Sediminicoccus rosea: one gene and its partner. The protein of the gene in region 1 binds, or shares a complex with, the protein of each later gene. Links are inferred from orthologs where the notes say so. Each region holds a gene or a part of one and is shown in the gene's direction. Other genes may lie near its edges. The genes, in order: ccmB and R9Z33_RS24555.

Region 1 (8,954 bases):
GCAATTGCGCGGCGCGCAGCCCCTGGCCGGCCAGCGCCTGCTCCCACGCGCCGGCGAGGCGGATCTGGCCGACCGCGGCGGCAGCCTGCTTCTCCTCCAGGCGCAGCGTCTTGCGGGTGAGGCCGAGCGTGCCGCGCGCCAAGGCGACGGCGCCGGAGGAGACCACCACCACCTCCGTCCCGCGCGCGCGGAAGGCGGCGATGTCGGCGGCGACCGATTCGAGCCAGGCGCGGCGCGGCTCCGCCTGCTCCACCAACAGGGCGGATCCGATCTTCACGACGATGCGACGGGCGGTGTTCAGGGGCGACATGGCGCGTTTCTCTGCGGCTTTTGCGGCGGTGCGTCCAGCCTCCCCGCGGCAGGGCGAAATCCCCTCGACACAACCGGGGCGTGTTCGCATCATCCGGCATGCGCGCTTTCCTGCCCATCGCCCTCCTCGCCCTGGCCGGCTGCACCAGCGATTCGACCTTCGGCGGGTTCCTGCCGGGCGGCGAGCCAGACCGCCTGGCCATCGCCGAGATCGAGAGCGCCGAGGCGGAGGAGAGCGGCGAGGTGCTGCGCCTCGCGCTCGGCCGGCGGCGCGCCAGCGCGGTGCTGATCCAGCAGCAAGGCACGCGGCGCATGTGGCGCGCGCCCGGCGGCGTGGTGGTGGCAACGGATGGCGCGCGCGTGGTCGGGACCGCCGGCCTGCCGCAGATGGTGATGGCCACCCGCTTCGACGGCCCCGACCCGCTGACCGACCCGCGCGCGCTGCTGACGCGCACGGCGGAAACCCGGCGCCTCGTGGATGTCTCCGGCGCCTCGCGCGACCCCGCCAGCATGCGCTTCGGCCTCTCCTTCGATTGCCGGCTGCGCGCGGCCGAGACGGAGGATGGCTACATCCTGGTGGAGGAGCGCTGCCGCGTCCCCGGTCTCTCGCCCGTGGTGAACCGCTTCTGGGCCGAGCGCGAGAGCGGCGCCGTGGGCTATGCCGAGCAGTGGATCGGCCCCGGGATCGGCCCCCTCGCGCTCGACTTCCAGCCAGCCGAATGATCGCGCTTTTTTCGCACGCCGGTTTCCGGTAAAATCATCCGGCTGCCTCGGGGGAGGCGGCTTTGGGGGTTTCTACAGGTGACGAGCGTCTTCCACGCCAGCCGTCGGCGCTGGTTGGGGCTGATCGCGCTATCCGCGCTGGCGGGTTGCGGCACTTCGCGCGCGCCCACGCCCTCGGGCGTGCCGGGGATGGGCCCGGACATGCAGCTCTCCTGCGTGCCCTATGCGCGCGCGCGCTCAGGCATCGAGCTGCGTGGCGATGCCTGGCAATGGTGGGATGCGGCGGCCGGGCGCTACACCCGCGCGCGGCGCCCCTCGCCGGGCAGCGTCATCGTGCTGGCGCGCACCCGCCGCCTGCCGACGGGCCATGTGGCCGTCGTCTCGCGCGTCGTCTCCGCGCGGGAGATCCGGGTGGACCATGCGAACTGGGCGAGCGGTGCCGCGCGCGGGCGCATCGCGCAGGACCAGCCGGTGATCGACGTCTCGCCCGGCAATGACTGGACGCAGATCCGCGTCTGGTATCCGCGCATCAACGACTACGGGAACACCGTCTTCGCGGCGCACGGCTTCATCCTGCCGCGGATGCAGATGGCCGCGCGGTAAGGCCGCGCGGCCACCGGCCAGGGCGCGATCAGGCGGCCTTGGCCATCTCGCGCAGCACGTAGTTCAGGATGCCGCCATTGCGGTAGTATTCCACCTCGTCGGCGGTATCCACGCGGCACAGCACCTGCGTCTTCACCACGCTGCCATCGGCGCGGGTGATCACCACGTCCAGCATCATCCGCGGCTTCAGGTTCTCGATGCCGAGGATGTCCACCTTCTCATCGCCCTTGAGGCCGAGCGTCTGGCGGTTCTCGCCCTCCTTGAAGACGAGCGGCAGCACGCCCATGCCCACCAGGTTCGAGCGGTGGATGCGCTCGAAGCTCTCGGCGATCACGGCCTTCACGCCCAGCAGGAAGGTGCCCTTGGCCGCCCAGTCGCGGGAGGAGCCGGTGCCGTATTCCTTGCCGCCGAAGACCACGAGCGGAACGCCCTCCTCCTTGTAGCGCATCGCCACGTCATAGATCGGCGCGACATCGCCCGAGGGGTAGTGCTTGCTGATGCCGCCCTCGATGCCGGGCACCATCTCGTTCTTGATGCGGATATTGGCGAAGGTTCCGCGCATCATGACCTGGTGGTTGCCGCGGCGGGCGCCGTAGCTGTTGAAGTCGGCCGGGCGGACCTGGTGCTCCAGCAGATATTCGCCGGCCGGGCTGGTCTTGCGGATGTTGCCCGCGGGCGAGATGTGGTCCGTCGTGATGCTGTCACCCAGCAGGCCCAGCACCCGCGCGCCCTGCACGGAGGCGAGCGGCTTCACATCCATGGTCATGCCCTCGAAATAGGGCGGGTTCTGCACGTAGGTGGAGCCGGCATTCCAGCGATAGGTGTCGCTGCCCGCATCCACCTTGATGGCCTGCCACTGCTTCGGACCCTTGAACACGTCCGAGTAGCGGGACATGAACATCTTGCGCGTCAGCACCTCATGGACGGTGGCGTTCACCTCTTCCTGGGTGGGCCAGATGTCGGCCAGCATGACGGGCTTGCCGTCGCTGCCGATGCCGATCGGATCCTTGCCCATGTCGAGCTTCACCGTGCCGGCCAGCGCATAGGCGACGACCAGCGGCGGCGAGGCGAGGTAGTTCGCGCGCACATTGGCGTGCACGCGGCCCTCGAAGTTGCGGTTGCCCGAGAGCACGCCGGCGACCACCAGCTTGTTCTCCTCGATGGCGTCCACCATCGCATCCGGCAGCGGGCCGGAATTGCCGATGCAGGTGGTGCAGCCATAGCCCACCGTCTGGAAGCCGATGGCGTCCAGGTCGGCCGAGAGGCCGGCGGCGTCCAGGTAATCCGTCACCACCTGGCTGCCGGGGGCGAGCGAGGTCTTCACCCAGGGCTTCGGCTTCAGGCCCTTGGCGCGCGCCTTACGTGCCACGAGCCCGGCGGCGACCAGCACATAGGGGTTCGAGGTGTTGGTGCAGGAGGTGATGGCGGCGATCACCACATCGCCATGGCCGAGGTCGAAATTCGCGTCGGCCACCTTCACGCGCTTGTTCGCCTCGTCGCCCGGCACGCCCATGGCGCCGGCGGCGAGGTCCTTGGCGAAGGAGGCGCCGACATTGACCAGCGCCACGCGGTCCTGCGGGCGCTTCGGGCCGGCCATCGAAGGCTCGACGGTGGAGAGGTCGAGCTCGAGCGTGTCGGTGAAGACGGGGTCGGGCGTGTTCTCGTCGCGGAACATGCCCTGCGCCTTGCAGTATTCGCGCACCAGCTTGATGCGGTGCTCGTCACGGCCCGAGAGCGTGAGGTAGCTCAGCGTCATCTCGTCCACGGGGAAGAAGCCGCAGGTGGCGCCGTATTCGGGGGCCATGTTCGCGATGGTCGCGCGGTCGGCCAGCGGCATATGCGCGAGGCCGGGGCCGAAGAATTCGACGAACTTGCCGACCACGCCCTTCTTGCGGAGCATCTGGGTCACGGTCAGCACCATGTCGGTGGCGGTCACGCCTTCCTTGAGCTTGCCGGAGAGCTTGAAGCCGATCACGTCGGGGATGAGCATGGCGATGGGCTGGCCGAGCATCGCGGCCTCGGCTTCGATGCCGCCGACACCCCAGCCCAGCACGCCCAGACCGTTGATCATCGTCGTGTGGCTGTCCGTGCCGTAGCAGCTGTCGGGATAGACATAGGTCTCGCCCGCCACGCTGTTGGTCCAGACGACCTGGCCCAGATATTCCAGGTTCACCTGGTGGCAGATGCCGGTGCCGGGCGGGACCACGCGGAAATTGTTGAAGGCCTCCTGGCCCCAGCGCAGGAACTCGTACCGCTCGCCATTGCGCTCGAACTCGATGTCCACGTTCTTCTGCAGCGCGCTGGCGCTGCCCGAGACGTCCACCATGACCGAGTGGTCGATCACGAGGTCCACGGGGACCAGCGGGTTCACCTTGCGCGGGTCACCGCCCAGGTTCAGCAGCGCGTCGCGCATGGCGGCGAGGTCCACCACGGCGGGGACGCCGGTGAAGTCCTGCAGCAGGATGCGGGCCGGCTTGAACGGGACTTCCTTTTCGGAATGGCCGGCCTGCACCCATTCGGCGATCGCCTTCGCGTCATCCACCGTGTAGCTGCGGCCATTCTCGAAGCGCAGCACGTTCTCGAGCAGCACCTTCAGCGAGAAGGGCAGGCGCGAGATGTCGCCGATCTGCTTGGCCGCTTCAGGCAGGCTGAAGTAGTGGTAGGTCTTGCCATCCACGGAGAGCTGGCGCGCCGTCTTCAGGGTGTCGGTCCCGTTCATGATTTTCTTCCTCACTCTTGCGCCGCGCTTTTAAGCATGGCCTTGTGGAGAGGTCCATGGAGGCCGCCCTGCTCGAAGCGCGAGAATTGGCCTGTTGGCGGTCGGAACGCCTTGTCTTCGCCGGCCTGTCCTTCGCGGTTTCCCCAGGCGAGGCCCTGCTGCTGACCGGCGCCAATGGCGCGGGCAAATCCTCCCTGCTGCGGCTGCTCGCGGGGTTGATTCCGGCGGCGGAAGGAAGCCTGGCCTGGGATGGCGCCGATTGTCTGGCGGACCTGCCGGCGCATGGCGCGCGCACGCGCTACATCGGCCACCAGGATGCGCTGAAGCCCGCGCTGACGGCGCGCGAGAACCTCTCCTTCTTCGCGCGCCTCTGGGGCGGCGAGGTGGCGGCGGCGCTGGAGGCGCTGGACCTCACGCCGCTGGCCGAGCTGCCGGCGCGGGTGCTCTCCTCCGGCCAGAAGCGGCGGCTGGCGCTGGCGCGGCTGGCCCTGGCGCCCGCCCGGCTCTGGCTGCTGGACGAGCCCTCGGTCGGGCTGGACGCGGCCTCGGTCGCGCGCCTCGGGCCGCTCTTCGCCGCGCATCGCGCCGCGGGCGGCATGATCCTGGCGGCGACTCACCTGCCCCTGCCGCTGCCCGACGCACGGGAGCTCCGGCTGTGATCGCGCTGTTGCTCCGCGAGCTGCGCCTCGCCATCCGCCACCCGGCCGATACGCTCTCGGCCGTGATGTTCTTCGTACTGGTGGCGGCGATGTTCCCCTTCGGCGTCGGCCCCTCGCCCGAGCTGCTGGCCCGCCTCGCTCCCGGCGTGCTGCTGGCGGCCGCCCTGCTCGCGGCGCTGCTGCCGCTCGACCGGCTGTTCGGCGCGGAGGCGGAGGATGGCTCGCTCGACCAGCTCCTGCTCTCGGGCCTGCATCCGGCGGGCATCGCGGCGGTGAAGGCGCTGGGGCACTGGATCACCACGGGCATCCCCCTGGTGCTGGCCACGCCGCTGGCGGCCGCGCTGCTCAACCTGCCGACCGAGGCCTGGCCCGCCGCGATGCTGGCGCTCGGCCTCGCCTCGGCCATCCTCTCGGTCTTCGGCGCGGCGGGCGCGGCGCTGACGCTGGGTGCCAGGCGCGGCGGCGTACTGCTGCCGCTGCTGGTCCTGCCGCTTTCCATCCCCGCGGTGATCTTCGGCGCGGCGGCCATCGAGGCGGCGGCGAGCGGCCTGCCGCCCCGCCCCTACCTGCTGCTGGAAGCCGCGATCCTGGCGCTGGCGGCCCCGCTCGCGCCGCTCGCCGCCGGGGCGGCGCTGCGCGGCGATTGAGGCCAGGCCGCGCTTAGGCGGCGGTTAACCTTCATCCCATAGGACGGGAACGTTCTCAGTTGGATGGAGCGATCCCATGCGCCGCATTCTGGCCCTCTCGGCCTTCGCCTGCCTTCTCGCCGGCCCCGCCCTGGGCGCGAGCACCCTGTGCGGGGGCCGCGTGGAGGTGCTGGCCGTCAGCCCGAAATGGCATGAGCACGCGCCGGGCCGCGCCGCGACGGGCATCAGCGTGGCCGTCGCCAATCGCACCGGCGAGGCGATCCTGCTGCAGCCCGTGCTGATGACGGGCGGCGGGCGGCCGCAGATGGGCCTGCCGCTGATGCTGGTGCGCCAGGGCCAGACGGTCTTCGCGCTCCGCCTGCCGGAGGAGCAATCCGCCGGCCTGCCGCCCGAGACGCTGCTGCGCGGCCTCGGCGCCTCGTGCCGCATGGGTTGAGGCCGCCCGGAAACAGGGCCCCCGGCGGGGCCAATGGGGGGGATCACCCCGCCGGGGTTGCCGCCGCGCCTGGGATGGGGAAGTGGCGCGACGACCTGCTCGGACGAGCCGCCTTGCGGCTACTCATCCCGAGGAGGGGTGGCCGGCCGGACTCAGGCGCCCGAGCGGTGCAGGACCCGGCAGGTGACCGTGGTGCCGGCGGCCAGGTCATGCGGCACGTTCAGCCCGCCGGTGCCCGAGGGATTGGCCAGCGTCGCCACGCCGATCTGGATCGGCTGCGAGGTGCCCCAGGGGCCGAGGCGGCGGCCATGCGGGCCACCACCGCCGGGGATCACGATGTTCCGCGTGTCGCGGAAGGTCACCTCGATCTGCAGCGACTGCTCGACCATGCTCTGGATGATCACGAAGTAGGAGACGGTGCTGCGCGTCGGGGTGGCGTGGGTCGTGCTGTAGAAGCTCGCCGCCTGGACCATGCCGTTGCAGTAGGAGTTGCCCTGGGCCGAAGCCTCGCCGAGGGGCAGGATGCCGATCGCGGCGGCGGCCAGGCCGGTGAACAGGTGCTTTCTCATCTCAGTCGCTCCTTCGGGTCCGTCTCGGTGGGCGGGACCGCCGCTCCGATGAACGCAAGCTAGGCCGCATTCGGGGGCGCGGCCAATCTGTTCCGGCGACGCCACCCATCGGCGCCGCCTATCGGCCCGGCGCCCTTGCGGGGCGGTTGCGTTCTATTTATGTTCCATCGCATGGCCAAGGACCGCACCCGCTTCACCTGCCAATCCTGCGGCGCAACGCACCCAAAGTGGCAGGGCCGTTGCGATGGCTGCGGCGAATGGAACACCCTGGTCGAGGAGAGCACGGCCCCCCGCGCGCCGGGGCCCGCCGGCAAGGCCCCGCCCGGGCGGGGCATCAGCTTCGTCGGCCTCGCGGGGGAGAGCGCCCCGCCGCCCCGACACCTGACGGGCATCGCCGAGCTGGACCGCGTGCTGGGCGGCGGCTTCGTCCCGGCCTCCGCGGTGCTGGTGGGCGGCGATCCGGGCATCGGCAAATCCACCATCCTGCTCCAGGCCGCCGCACGCATGGCGATGGCGGGCAAGCGCGTGCTCTATATCTCGGGCGAGGAGGCGGTGGCCCAGGTGCGGATGCGCGCGCGCCGCCTGGGCCTGGCCGAGGCCCCCATGGCGCTCGCCGCCGCCTCCGCCCTGCGCGACATCCTGGCAAGCCTGGAGGCCGAGACGGAGGCGACCCTCGTCGTCATCGATTCGATCCAGACCATGTGGCTGGACGCGCTGGATTCGGCGCCCGGCACCGTGGCGCAGGTGCGGACCTGCGCGGCGGAGCTGATCCGCTGCGCCAAGGCGCGCGGCTTCGCGCTGGTGCTGGTGGGGCACGTCACGAAGGAGGGGACGCTGGCCGGCCCCCGCGTGCTGGAGCACATGGTGGACGCCACGCTCTATTTCGAAGGCGACCGTGGCCACCAGTTCCGCATCCTGCGGGCCACCAAGAACCGCTTCGGCGCGACCGACGAGATCGGCGTTTTTGAAATGACCGAGGGCGGCCTGGTCGAGGTCACCAACCCCTCGGCGCTCTTCCTGGCCGAGCGGCGGGGCAACATCTCGGGCTCGGCCGTCTTCGCCGGGCTGGAGGGCACGCGGCCGGTGCTGGTGGAGGTGCAGGCGCTGCTCTCGCCCAGCAATGGCGGCTCCCCCCGCCGGCAGGTGGTGGGCTGGGAGGGCGGGCGGCTCTCCATGCTGCTGGCCGTGCTGGAGGCCCGCGCCGGGCTCAGCTTCGGGCAATCCGACGTCTATCTGAACATCGCGGGCGGCCTGCGGATCAATGAGCCGGCGGCGGACCTGGCCGTGGCGGCGGCACTCACCTCCGCCATCACCGACCGGCCGACCGACCCCGACGCCGTGTATTTCGGCGAGGTCGGCCTTTCGGGCGAGATCCGGCAGGTCTCCCAGGCGGAGCAGCGCCTGCGCGAGGCGCAGAAGCTCGGCTTCTCCGCCGCGGTGCTGCCGCGGAGGGTCGCGCGCGGCAACAAGCCGCCCGCCGCCATCGAGGGCCTGCGCCTGACCGAGGTGGGCCACCTGGCCGATCTGGTGGCCCCCTTCGCCGCCGGGACGCTGAAGCGGACGCGCGAATGACCCCAAGGTGACAGGAATCGCTGCCCCCGCTACATGGCAGCGCAGCATGACCTGGGCGGATGGCATCCTTCTCCTCGTGATGGTGGCCTCCGCCATCCTGTCCTTCCTGCGCGGCTTCGTGCGGGAGTTCCTGGGCATCGCCGCCTGGATCGGCGCGGCTTTGGCCGGCTTCGCACTGCTCGACCACATCAAGCCCCTCATGGAAGGGACGATCGAGCCCGACTGGCTGGCCGATGGCGTGGCGGTAGGCGGCGTCTTCCTGGTGGTGCTGGTGGTGCTGAAGCTGCTCATCCACGCATTGGCGGGCAGCGTGCAGCGCAGCCCTCTGGGGGGTGTGGATCGTTCCCTGGGCGCCATATTCGGTCTGGCGCGTGGCGCCTTCATCGCGGTCCTGGCCTATGTGCTCGCGGGGCTCTTCGTCCCCGCCATCGAGCGCTGGCCCGAACCCGTGCAGGAGGCCCGGGCGCTGCCCTATGTGGTGGATGGGGCCCGGTGGGTTGTCGGCCTGATGCCGGAGGAGTATCGCCCCCGCATCGCTGCACCGCCGGAACGCCGCGTGCCCACGCAGGAGGACCTGATGCGTCCGCCTGCCCGAAACCGAAGCTGAAGGTCACTCCCATGCCCCTTCCCGCCGCAGCCGCCCCTGGGTTTGGCCTCCCGGGTGATGACGACAAGTTCCATGAGGAATGCGGGGTCTTCGGGATCTGGCGGCACAAG
Region 2 (8,758 bases), 4.8 Mb from region 1 along the record:
GGAAGCTCTCGCCTCCGGCCCGCGCCTCGGCTATGGCTTCAGCGATGGACAACCAGACCTCTCCCGGCTCCGCCCTCTTCGGTGCCACCATCTTCGCCGACGGTTTGCTCGACGCTTCCGTTCAGCATGGCGTGGTGCGGCTGACGCTCGGGCGCCTGGGCGCCGACAACAAGCCCGTCCCGGCGGGGCTGCTGGTGGTCCCCCTGGTGCAACTGGCCGGGCTGACCCAAGGCCTCGGGCGGCTGATGCAGCAGATCGAGGCGAAGATCAAGGAAGCGGCACCCGCCGCGGCCGAGACCCCGCCGGACAGCTTCACCTTCGGAGGGCGCTGAAATGACACGCTATCCTGTCCTGCTCCTCGCGGGCGCCATGCTGCTGCCGGCCCTGCCTGCCACGGCCCAGGGCATGCTCGGCTCCAGCCGCACCACCGCGCCGCCGGCGGCGGCCGCGCCGCGCGAGCCGCCGCCCGCCCTGCCCGGCGTGGCCGCCCGGCGTGGCGTGGCCCCCATCCCGGCCGAGACCCCGCCTTCCGCGATGAACCCCAATGACGCGCTGTTCGACGGCATCAACCGTGGCGACATCGCCACGGTGCGCGATGCCGTGGCGCGCGGCGCCGATGTGAACGCGCGGAACGCGCTGGGCCTGACGGCCGTGGACTCCGCCATCGACCAGGGCCGGCCGGAGATCATGTTCTACGTGCTCTCGGTGCGCGGCACGGCCGGCTACGCGCCGCCCCCGCCCGACACCATCCCGCTGCGCGGCCCGCCGGTCCGTACCCGCACCCCGCCGCCGACCCGTGAAGCGCGCGAGGCACCGGTCCAGGCGGCGAACGCGACGCCGCGCCTGCCGCAGCTCTGGCAGGCCAATGGCGGCGCACCGCAGCCCTCGATCGGGTTCCTCGGCTTCGATGCTGGCACGCCGGCCGGCGCGCGGCCGCCCCATGCGGAGCGGCGCGGGCGGTAAGGCCCGCGCCTAGACCACCTTCTCGGTGATGGTCTGCGGCACCGGCACGGTCGCCGCGAAAGACGGGCGCGCCTCCAGCCGCGCGCTCATCGCCGCGAGGCTGGGGTATTGGCCGGCCCAGTCGAATTCCGGAAAGCGCACAGCGAGGTAGCGCAGCGCCGTGCCGGCCGCGATGTCGGCCAGGCCGAAGCGGCCGCCCACGAGGAAGCCATCGCCCGCGCGCTCGGCCAGGGCGCGCACGCCACCCTCCACCTTGCGGCGCTGGCGCGCGATCCATTCCGCACTCGGCTCCTGGCGCAGCCGCTCGAAGAAGAGCAGCACCACGGCGTCACAGACACCATCGGCGATGACCTCGACCTGGCGCGCGGCGAGGATCTGCTCGGCATCATCGGGCAGCAGTCGCGGCGTGGGGTGCTTCACCTCCAGCCATTCCAGGATGAAGCGGCTCTCATAGATGCCGGTGCCGTCGGGCTGCACCAGCACGGGCAGTTTTTCCAACGGGTTGTAGGCCGGCGTCGCGGTGGTGCCGTGCCAGGGCACCTCGGTCTGGAGCGTGAAGGGAATGCCCTTCTCGATCAGCGCGATGCGCACCTTGCGGGCATAGGGCGAGGGGGTGGCGCTGATCAGCGTGTACATGCGCGGCTCCGCGAGGGCAGGACGGGCGGGGGAGGCCCCCGCCCGACAGGGGGCTCAGTTCAGATAGGCGCCGGTGGCCTGCACCACCTCGCCCCAGGCGGCACGCTCGCGGCGCTGCAGCTCGGCCAGCGCCTCGGGCGTCGAGGGCTCGGGCACGGCGCCCTGCAGGCGCAGCACCTCGATGAATTGCGGCTGGCGCATCGCCTCGTGCACCGCCTGGTTCAGGCGGGTGATGACCGGCGCGGGCGTGCGGGCCGGCGCGTAGATCGCCTTCCACAGCCCCGCATCCAGCGTGCCGCCGAGTTCAAGGATGGTCGGCGCATCGGGGTAGAGCGGCACGCGCTGCTTGGCGGCGACCGCCAGCACGCGGAGCTGCCCGGCGCGCCAGGCGCCCTCGGCGCCGCCAGCCGGCAGCGCCATGCAATCCACCTGGCTCGCGATGATCGCCTGCATGCCCGGCGCCTGGCCGGTGAAGGGCACATGCAGCATCTCCACCTGCTGCTGGCGCAGCACGCGCTCCATCGCGAGGTGCGAGGTGGAGGCGACGCCCCAGCTGGCGAAGCTGATCACGCCCGGGCGTGCCTTGCCGGCCGCCATCAGCGCGCGGAAGTCGCGGATATTGGGCTGCGAGGGGCCGCTGATGAAGGCGAAGGGCACGTTCGCGACGAAGCTGATCGGCGCGAAATCGCGGTCCGGGTCGTATTGCAGGGCGCGCATCGCCGTCGGCAGGATGGCCTGGGTGTCCACAATGCCCATCCAGAGCGTGTGGCCATCGGGCGCGGAACGCGCGGCGGCCGTGCCGCCCACGCTGCCGCCCGCGCCGACGCGGTTCTCGACGACGACGGAAACGCCGAGGATGGGCGTCAGCGCCTGCGCCATGGCGCGGCTCACCACGTCATTCAGGCCGCCGGGCGGGAAGCCCGAGATGATGCGGATCGTGCGATCCGGGAAGGCCAGGGCGGGGCTGGCCAGGGCCACGGCGGCGCCGGTGCCGAGCAGGGCGCGGCGGGTGATGTTCGACATGCAGGGGATTCCCTCTCTAGGGGACTGAAATTTCCTCGAGCCGCAAACTAGCGCGCCCATTCGTCCGGTCAAACCCCCGCCATGCGCTGAGAGGCTGCTCCACGTCTTTGGTGCCTGCACCAGAGACGCTCAGGCCCTAGATCCCTGCATCCGGCGGGACGCGCACCTCGCCCTCGACCAGCCGCACCTCCACCGCCTCCAGCACATCGCCCATGCAGGGGCCGGAAACGCATTCGCCATCCTCGATGCGGAAGCGTGCGCCATGCGCGGCGCAGACGATCATCTCCCGCTTGCGATCCAGAAATCGGTCAGGCACGGGCTCCAGCGGCAGGCCGATATGCGGGCAGGAATTCACATAGACCAGCACGCGCGCCCCGCGGCGGATGGCGAAGAGGCCGGTGAAGCCGCCGGGTGGCGCGGGAAAGCCGCGCGCCTCGCCATCCGGGATGTCCTCGACGCGGCAGAGGACGCGCCAATCAGCCGCGTCACTCATGCCGAGCGCCGCGTGACATGCAGCACGATGATGGCGTGCAGCGCGAGGATGAAGAGCAGCGCGCCCAGGTGCTCCACCACACCCACGCCCGGCTGGCCGGAGACGAGGATGAGGGTGACGAGGCCCGCCGGCAGGAAGAGCAGAACGGCCGTGACCAGCCCCGGATTGTAGAGCTTCAGCTTCACCGCTGCCGCCACATGGGTGGCCGCGTTCACCACCATGAGATAGGCGGCGGCCAGCCCCCAGCCGGGGTGATGCGTGGCCGCCAGCAGTAGCGCCAGCGCGTTCACCATCCAGACGCCGCCGATGTTGATGACGGCGACGGCGGCCGGCGTCAGCGCCTCGGCGCCACCGGCCAGGCGCGCATTCACGAAGTGGCGGAAGCGGTCGCCCACATGCTCTTCCAGCTGGTGCATCATGTAGAGTGGCTGCGCGAGAAAGACCCAGAGCAGCCAGGGCGGCATCACCGTCTGCTGCACCGGCGCCAGCGCCAGCAGCAGGGGCGCGCCGGTCAGCGCGCCGATCAGCCAGTGGTCGCGCAATGCCCGCATCATGCGCCGGCCATCTCCAGGATCACCGCCGCATGCTCGGGCGCGATCGGCATGACCGAAAGGCGCGACTGGCGGATCAGGCCGATGCCCTCCAGCCGCGGCTCGGCCTTGATGGCGGCGAGCGGCACAGGCTGCGGCAGCTTGGAGACGGTCTTCACATCCACGCAGACCCAACGGCCCGTCTCATCCGTCGGGTCGGGATAGGCGGTCCGGACGACTTCGACGATCCCCACCACCTCCTTGCCGATGTTGGAGTGGTAGAAGAAGACGCGGTCCCCAACCTGCATCGCGCGCAGGACATTGGCGGCCTGGGCGTTGCGCACGCCCGTCCAGGGTTCGACGCCATTGGCCACCTGCTGGTCCCAGCCGAAGACATCGGGCTCGGACTTCACGAGGAAGGTGGGCGGGTGGGGCTTGGCTTTCGGCGGGGGCTTGGCCATCGGATTCTTCGCAGCGGCAGGTGGCGTTCCCGCCAAGGCTTCGCATATCTGGCGCGACCTCGCCAATGGGGCGCAAATCATTGCGCGAGGATAACTTTCGGCTGGCGGATGCATCGCGCGGGACGCTTCAATCCCGGGGCGCATCTGCCTATGGTGGTGACGTGGAAAACGCTGCTCCAAACCCGCGGTCTTCAGGCTCGCTGCATCGCTTCGCCAATCCGGGCCGCTTCCTGCGGCTGACCGAGAGCTGGCTGCCCTGGCTTTCGGGTGCGGCGCTGGTCGTGCTCGGCATCGGGATCGTCTGGGGTCTCTGGCTCGCGCCGCGCGACTGGCAGCAGGGCGAGACCGTGCGGATCATGTTCGTCCATGTGCCGATGGCCTGGCTGGCCATGGGGGGATACATGGGCCTCGCCATCCTCTCCATCATGTCGCTGATCTGGCGCCACCCGCTGGCCGACCTCACGGCGCGGGAGCTTTCGCCGATCGGCGCCGCCGTCACCGCGCTCTGCCTGCTCACCGGCAGCCTCTGGGGCAAGCCGATGTGGGGCACCTGGTGGGTCTGGGATGCGCGGCTGACGTCGGTGCTGGTGCTGTTCTTCCTCTGGCTCGGCCATGCCGCGCTGGTGCGCGCCTTCGACGACCCGGAGCGCGGCGCGCGCATGGGCGCGATCCTCGCGCTCGTCGGCGTGGTGAACGTGCCCATCGTCAAGTTCAGCGTGGATTGGTGGAACACGCTGCACCAGCCGGCTTCGGTGACGCGGCTCGACGCGCCGGGCATGCATGTGGACATCCTCTACCCGCTGCTCTGGTGCACGCTCGGCTTCACGCTGGCCTTCATGGCGGTCACGCTGGCCGCGACGCGCGCCGCCGTGATGGAGCGTCGCGTCCGCGCCCTGCAGATGGCCGCCGCGCGGCGCGCGGATGCGAGCCCGGGCCAGATGCGGAGTGTGGAGGCATGAGCGCACACCTCGGGGAATCCAGCCGCAAAACAGCCGGCGCCACCCAACCGGGCGCCTGGCCCAGCGCGCCGGCAACGCGGCGAAGCCAAGGCGGCAGGGTGCGCGCGTCGTGCCGAAGTCGCGCCTCCGGCGGGACGCGCCTGAGGGCGGCAACATGACCCTCTCCACACACTGGCTGCACGTCATCGCGAGCTGGGCCGCCGTTCTGGGCGTCTTCGCCGCGCTCGCCCTCTCCGCACTCGGTCGCCATCGCGCGGCGAAGCGGCAACTCGCCCAGCTGGAACGGCAAAAATGACGCGCAAGAAGCGCCGGCTCTACATCCTCCTGCTTTGCGCCATCGGCCTCGGCAGCGCCACCGCGCTGACGCTGACGGCCTTCCAGGACAATCTCGTCTTCTTCCGCTCGCCGTCCGACATCGTGCGCGAGACGCCGCCACCCGGCCGCGCCTTCCGCCTGGGCGGCCTGGTCGAGGAAGGCAGCGTGCAGCGCCAGGGCGAATACCAGGGCCGCCCGGCGATCCATTTCCGCGTGACCGACGGCGCGCATGCCATCCCCGTCGTCTTCACCGGCGTCCTGCCTGACCTGTTCCGCGAGGGCCAGGGCGTGGTGACGCAGGGCGTGATGGGCGAGGACGGCACTTTCCGCGCGCGCGAGGTGCTGGCCCGCCATGACGAGACCTACATGCCGCCCGAGGTGGCCGATGCGCTGAAGCGTTCCGGCCACTGGAACCCGGCGCAGGGCGCGGCCCCGGCGCCGGCCACCTGGAACACGCTGGATCCCGCGCGCCCCGGCGCGACCGACCCCGCGCGCCCCGGCGCGACCGACCCCGCGCGCCCCGGCGCGACCGACCCCGCGCGCCCCGGCGCGACCGACCCCGCCCGCACCCAACCGCCGAGGAGCGGCTCATGATCCCCGAACTCGGCCATTTCGCGCTGATCCTGGCGGCGATGCTCGCCATCGCGCAGTCCATCCTGCCGCTCTGGGGCGCGCAACGCGGCGATGTGCGGCTGATGGGCTCGGCGGCGCCGCTCGCGGTGGCGGGGCTCATCGCCATCACCATCAGCTTCGCGGCGCTGATCTGGGCCTATGTGACCAACGACATGACGGTGGTGAACGTCGTCGCCAACAGCCACTCGGCCAAGCCGATGCTGTTCAAGGTCACCGGCGTCTGGGGCAATCACGAGGGCTCGCTGATTCTCTGGGTCATGGTGCTGGCCGGCTGCAGCGCCGCGGTCGCGGCCTTCGGGGGCGCCTTGCCCTCGGCCCTGCAGGCCCGCGTGCAGGCTGTGATGGGCATGATCCTGCTCGGCTTCCTCGCCTTCATCATCTTCACCTCCAACCCCTTCGAGCGCATCTGGCCGCCACCGCCCGATGGCCAGGGGCTGAACCCGCTGCTGCAGGATATCGGCCTCGCGATCCATCCGCCGCTGCTCTACATCGGCTATGTCGGCTACGCCGTGACCTTCGCCTTTGCCGTGGCCGCGCTGATCGAGGGCCGCGTGGACGCCGCCTGGGGGCGCTGGGTGCGGCCTTGGTCACTCGCCGCCTGGTCCTTCCTGACCATGGGCATCTCGATCGGCTCCTGGTGGGCCTATTACGAGCTGGGCTGGGGCGGCTACTGGTTCTGGGACCCGGTGGAGAACGCCTCGCTGCTGCCCTGGCTCGCCGGCACGGCGCTGCTGCATTCGGCCATCGTGGTCGAGAAGCGCGAGGCGCTGAAGATCTGGACGGTGCTGCTGGCGCTGCTGGCCTTCGCGCTCTCGCTGCTCGGCACCTTCCTGGTGCGTTCGGGCGTGCTGAACTCGGTCCATTCCTTCGCTTCCGACCCGGCGCGCGGGCTCTTCATCCTCTGCCTGCTCGGCATCTATGTCGCGGGCGCCTTCGCGCTCTTCGCCTGGCGCGCGCCGGCCATGGCGCCAGCCGGCGTCTTCGCGCCGATCTCGCGCGAGGGCGGCATCGTGCTGAACAACCTGCTGCTGTGCTCGATCACAGCGGTGGTCTTCGTCGGAACGCTCTATCCGCTCTTCCTCGACCTGCTGACGGGGCAGATGATCTCGGTCGGCCCGCCCTTCTTCAACGCGGCGACGGCGCCCCTGGCACTCCCGCTGGTGATGGCCATGGCCGTCGGGCCCATGCTGGCCTGGAAGCGCGCGAGCCTCTGGCCCGTGCTGCAACGCCTCTGGTGGGCCGCCTGCGTGGCGCTGCTGGCCTTCATCCTGACGCTGGCGCTGGCCGGCTGGCATGTGCTGAGCGCGCTTGGCTTCGCCTGCGCCTTCTGGCTGCTGGCGGGCGCCGTGGCCGACATCGCGGACCGTGCCGGCGTGGGGCGCACGAGCCTCGGCAATGCCTGGAACCGCGCGCGCAACCTGCCGCGCGCCGCCTGGGGCGCCGCCATCGCCCATGCGGGCGTGGGTGTCACCATCCTCGGCATCTCGGGCATGGGGCTCTCCACCGAGAAGCTGGTCGCGGTGCCGCCCGGCGGCTCCACGACATTTGCCGGCTATGAATGGCGGTTGGAGGGCGTGCGCGATTTCGTCGGCCCCAACTTCACCGCCCGCAAGGCCACCATCACCGTGCTGCGCGACGGCCGCGTGGTGCATGTGATGGAGCCGAGCAAGCGCTACTTCCCGACCGGCCGGATGACGACGACCGAGGCCGCGATCCGCACCTCGCCGGCCGGCGACCTCTACGCCGTTCTTGGCGAGGAGCGGGCCAATGAGGCGGGCGTGAACGAGGCGGTGCTGCGGCTGCACAACAACCCGCTCGCGCCCTGGATCTGGATCGGCGCGGGCATCATGGCCCTCGGCGCCGCCTTCTCGCTGAGCGACCGGCGCATCCGCATCGCCGCCCCCGCAAGGCGGCGGAAGGAGGAGGCGGAGGCGCCGGCATGAGCGATGTGGTGAAACCGGCGCCCAAATCCTCGCGCCGCAAGCTGCTGCTCTTCGCCCCGCTCGGCGTCGCGGCCGCGGCGGGCCTGGGCTTCTGGGCCATGCTGCGCGGCCTGCAGGATGGCAGCTTCAATCCGCGCGGCGTGCCCTCGGCCCTGCTGGGCAAGCCGCCGCCGGAATTCAGCCTGCCCGCGCTCGACAGTTCCGGCCTGCCGGCCCTGGCATCGGGCGATTTCCGGGGACTGCCCGGCCCGGTCGTGGTGAATTTCTGGGCCAGCTGGTGCGCGCCCTGCATCATCGAGCACCCGCATCTCATGGCCTTGCAGCGCCAGGGCGTGCCGGTCTGGGGCGTGAACTACAAGGACCGCCCGCGCGAGGCGCAGGCCTTCCTGACGCGCCACGGCAACCCATTCGCCCGCCTCGGCGTGGACGAGCCGGGCCGGGTCTCGATTGACTGGGGCGTCTATGGCGTGCCCGAGACCTACATCCTGGATCGCGGCGGCATCATCCGCTGGCGCTTCGCAGGGCCCCTGACGCCCGAACTCATGGCGCAGGACGTACTGCCTCTCCTCCGGCGGCTTGCCGGATGAGATTTTTTGACGCCCTCAGGCGCCGGGCGCGCGCTCCGCGCGCTTGGCTTCGCCGCGCGGCGGGCGCGCTTGGCCATGCCTCCGGTTGGGCGGCGCCGGCCGCTGTGCGGCCGGATTCTCATTTGGCTGGCCCGTTGCTGCTGGCGTTCGCGCTGCTGTCGGCCGCCCCCGCCTTCGCCCAGATCGGTGACACCACCTACCGCCTGCGCGACCCC

Evidence for each region.
Region 2: the proteins of ccmB (region 1) and R9Z33_RS24555 are in contact, whole or in part, in a solved structure (PDB 8CE8), measured with the Escherichia coli proteins. The link is inferred for Sediminicoccus rosea from one-to-one orthologs.

Annotation. Positions count from the first base shown.
Region 1 is NZ_CP137852.1:307,476-316,429, reverse strand. Bases 3,881-6,834 are described here. They hold ccmB (heme exporter protein CcmB), read left to right. Parts: upstream 3,881-5,009; coding sequence 5,010-5,660; downstream 5,661-6,834. Other genes in these bases: R9Z33_RS01465 (hypothetical protein), read right to left, coding at 6,249-6,665; R9Z33_RS01470 (hypothetical protein), read left to right, coding at 5,737-6,096; ccmA (heme ABC exporter ATP-binding protein CcmA), read left to right, coding at 4,411-5,013; acnA (aconitate hydratase AcnA), read right to left, coding at 3,881-4,354. In the rest of the region: proB (glutamate 5-kinase), read right to left, coding at 1-310; R9Z33_RS01495 (YjbF family lipoprotein), read left to right, coding at 409-1,032; R9Z33_RS01490 (CHAP domain-containing protein), read left to right, coding at 1,111-1,635; more of acnA, read right to left, coding at 1,664-3,880; DNA repair protein RadA, read left to right, coding at 6,837-8,237; R9Z33_RS01455 (CvpA family protein), read left to right, coding at 8,284-8,844; purF (amidophosphoribosyltransferase), read left to right, coding at 8,856-8,954. UniProt on the Escherichia coli protein: Required for the export of heme to the periplasm for the biogenesis of c-type cytochromes.
Region 2 is NZ_CP137852.1:5,090,599-5,099,356, forward strand. Bases 3,409-6,166 are described here. They hold R9Z33_RS24555 (heme ABC transporter permease), read left to right. Parts: upstream 3,409-4,267; coding sequence 4,268-5,065; downstream 5,066-6,166. Other genes in these bases: R9Z33_RS24545 (HXXEE domain-containing protein), read right to left, coding at 3,409-3,669; R9Z33_RS24550 (EVE domain-containing protein), read right to left, coding at 3,666-4,106; ccmD (heme exporter protein CcmD), read left to right, coding at 5,220-5,360; R9Z33_RS24570 (heme lyase CcmF/NrfE family subunit), read left to right, coding at 5,971-6,166. In the rest of the region: R9Z33_RS24520 (hypothetical protein), read left to right, coding at 45-332; R9Z33_RS24525 (ankyrin repeat domain-containing protein), read left to right, coding at 334-963; R9Z33_RS24530 (glutathione S-transferase family protein), read right to left, coding at 973-1,599; R9Z33_RS24535 (Bug family tripartite tricarboxylate transporter substrate binding protein), read right to left, coding at 1,654-2,622; R9Z33_RS24540 (Rieske (2Fe-2S) protein), read right to left, coding at 2,759-3,115; more of R9Z33_RS24545, read right to left, coding at 3,112-3,408; more of R9Z33_RS24570, read left to right, coding at 6,167-7,956; R9Z33_RS24575 (DsbE family thiol:disulfide interchange protein), read left to right, coding at 7,953-8,543; R9Z33_RS24580 (cytochrome c-type biogenesis protein), read left to right, coding at 8,678-8,758. UniProt on the Escherichia coli protein: Required for the export of heme to the periplasm for the biogenesis of c-type cytochromes.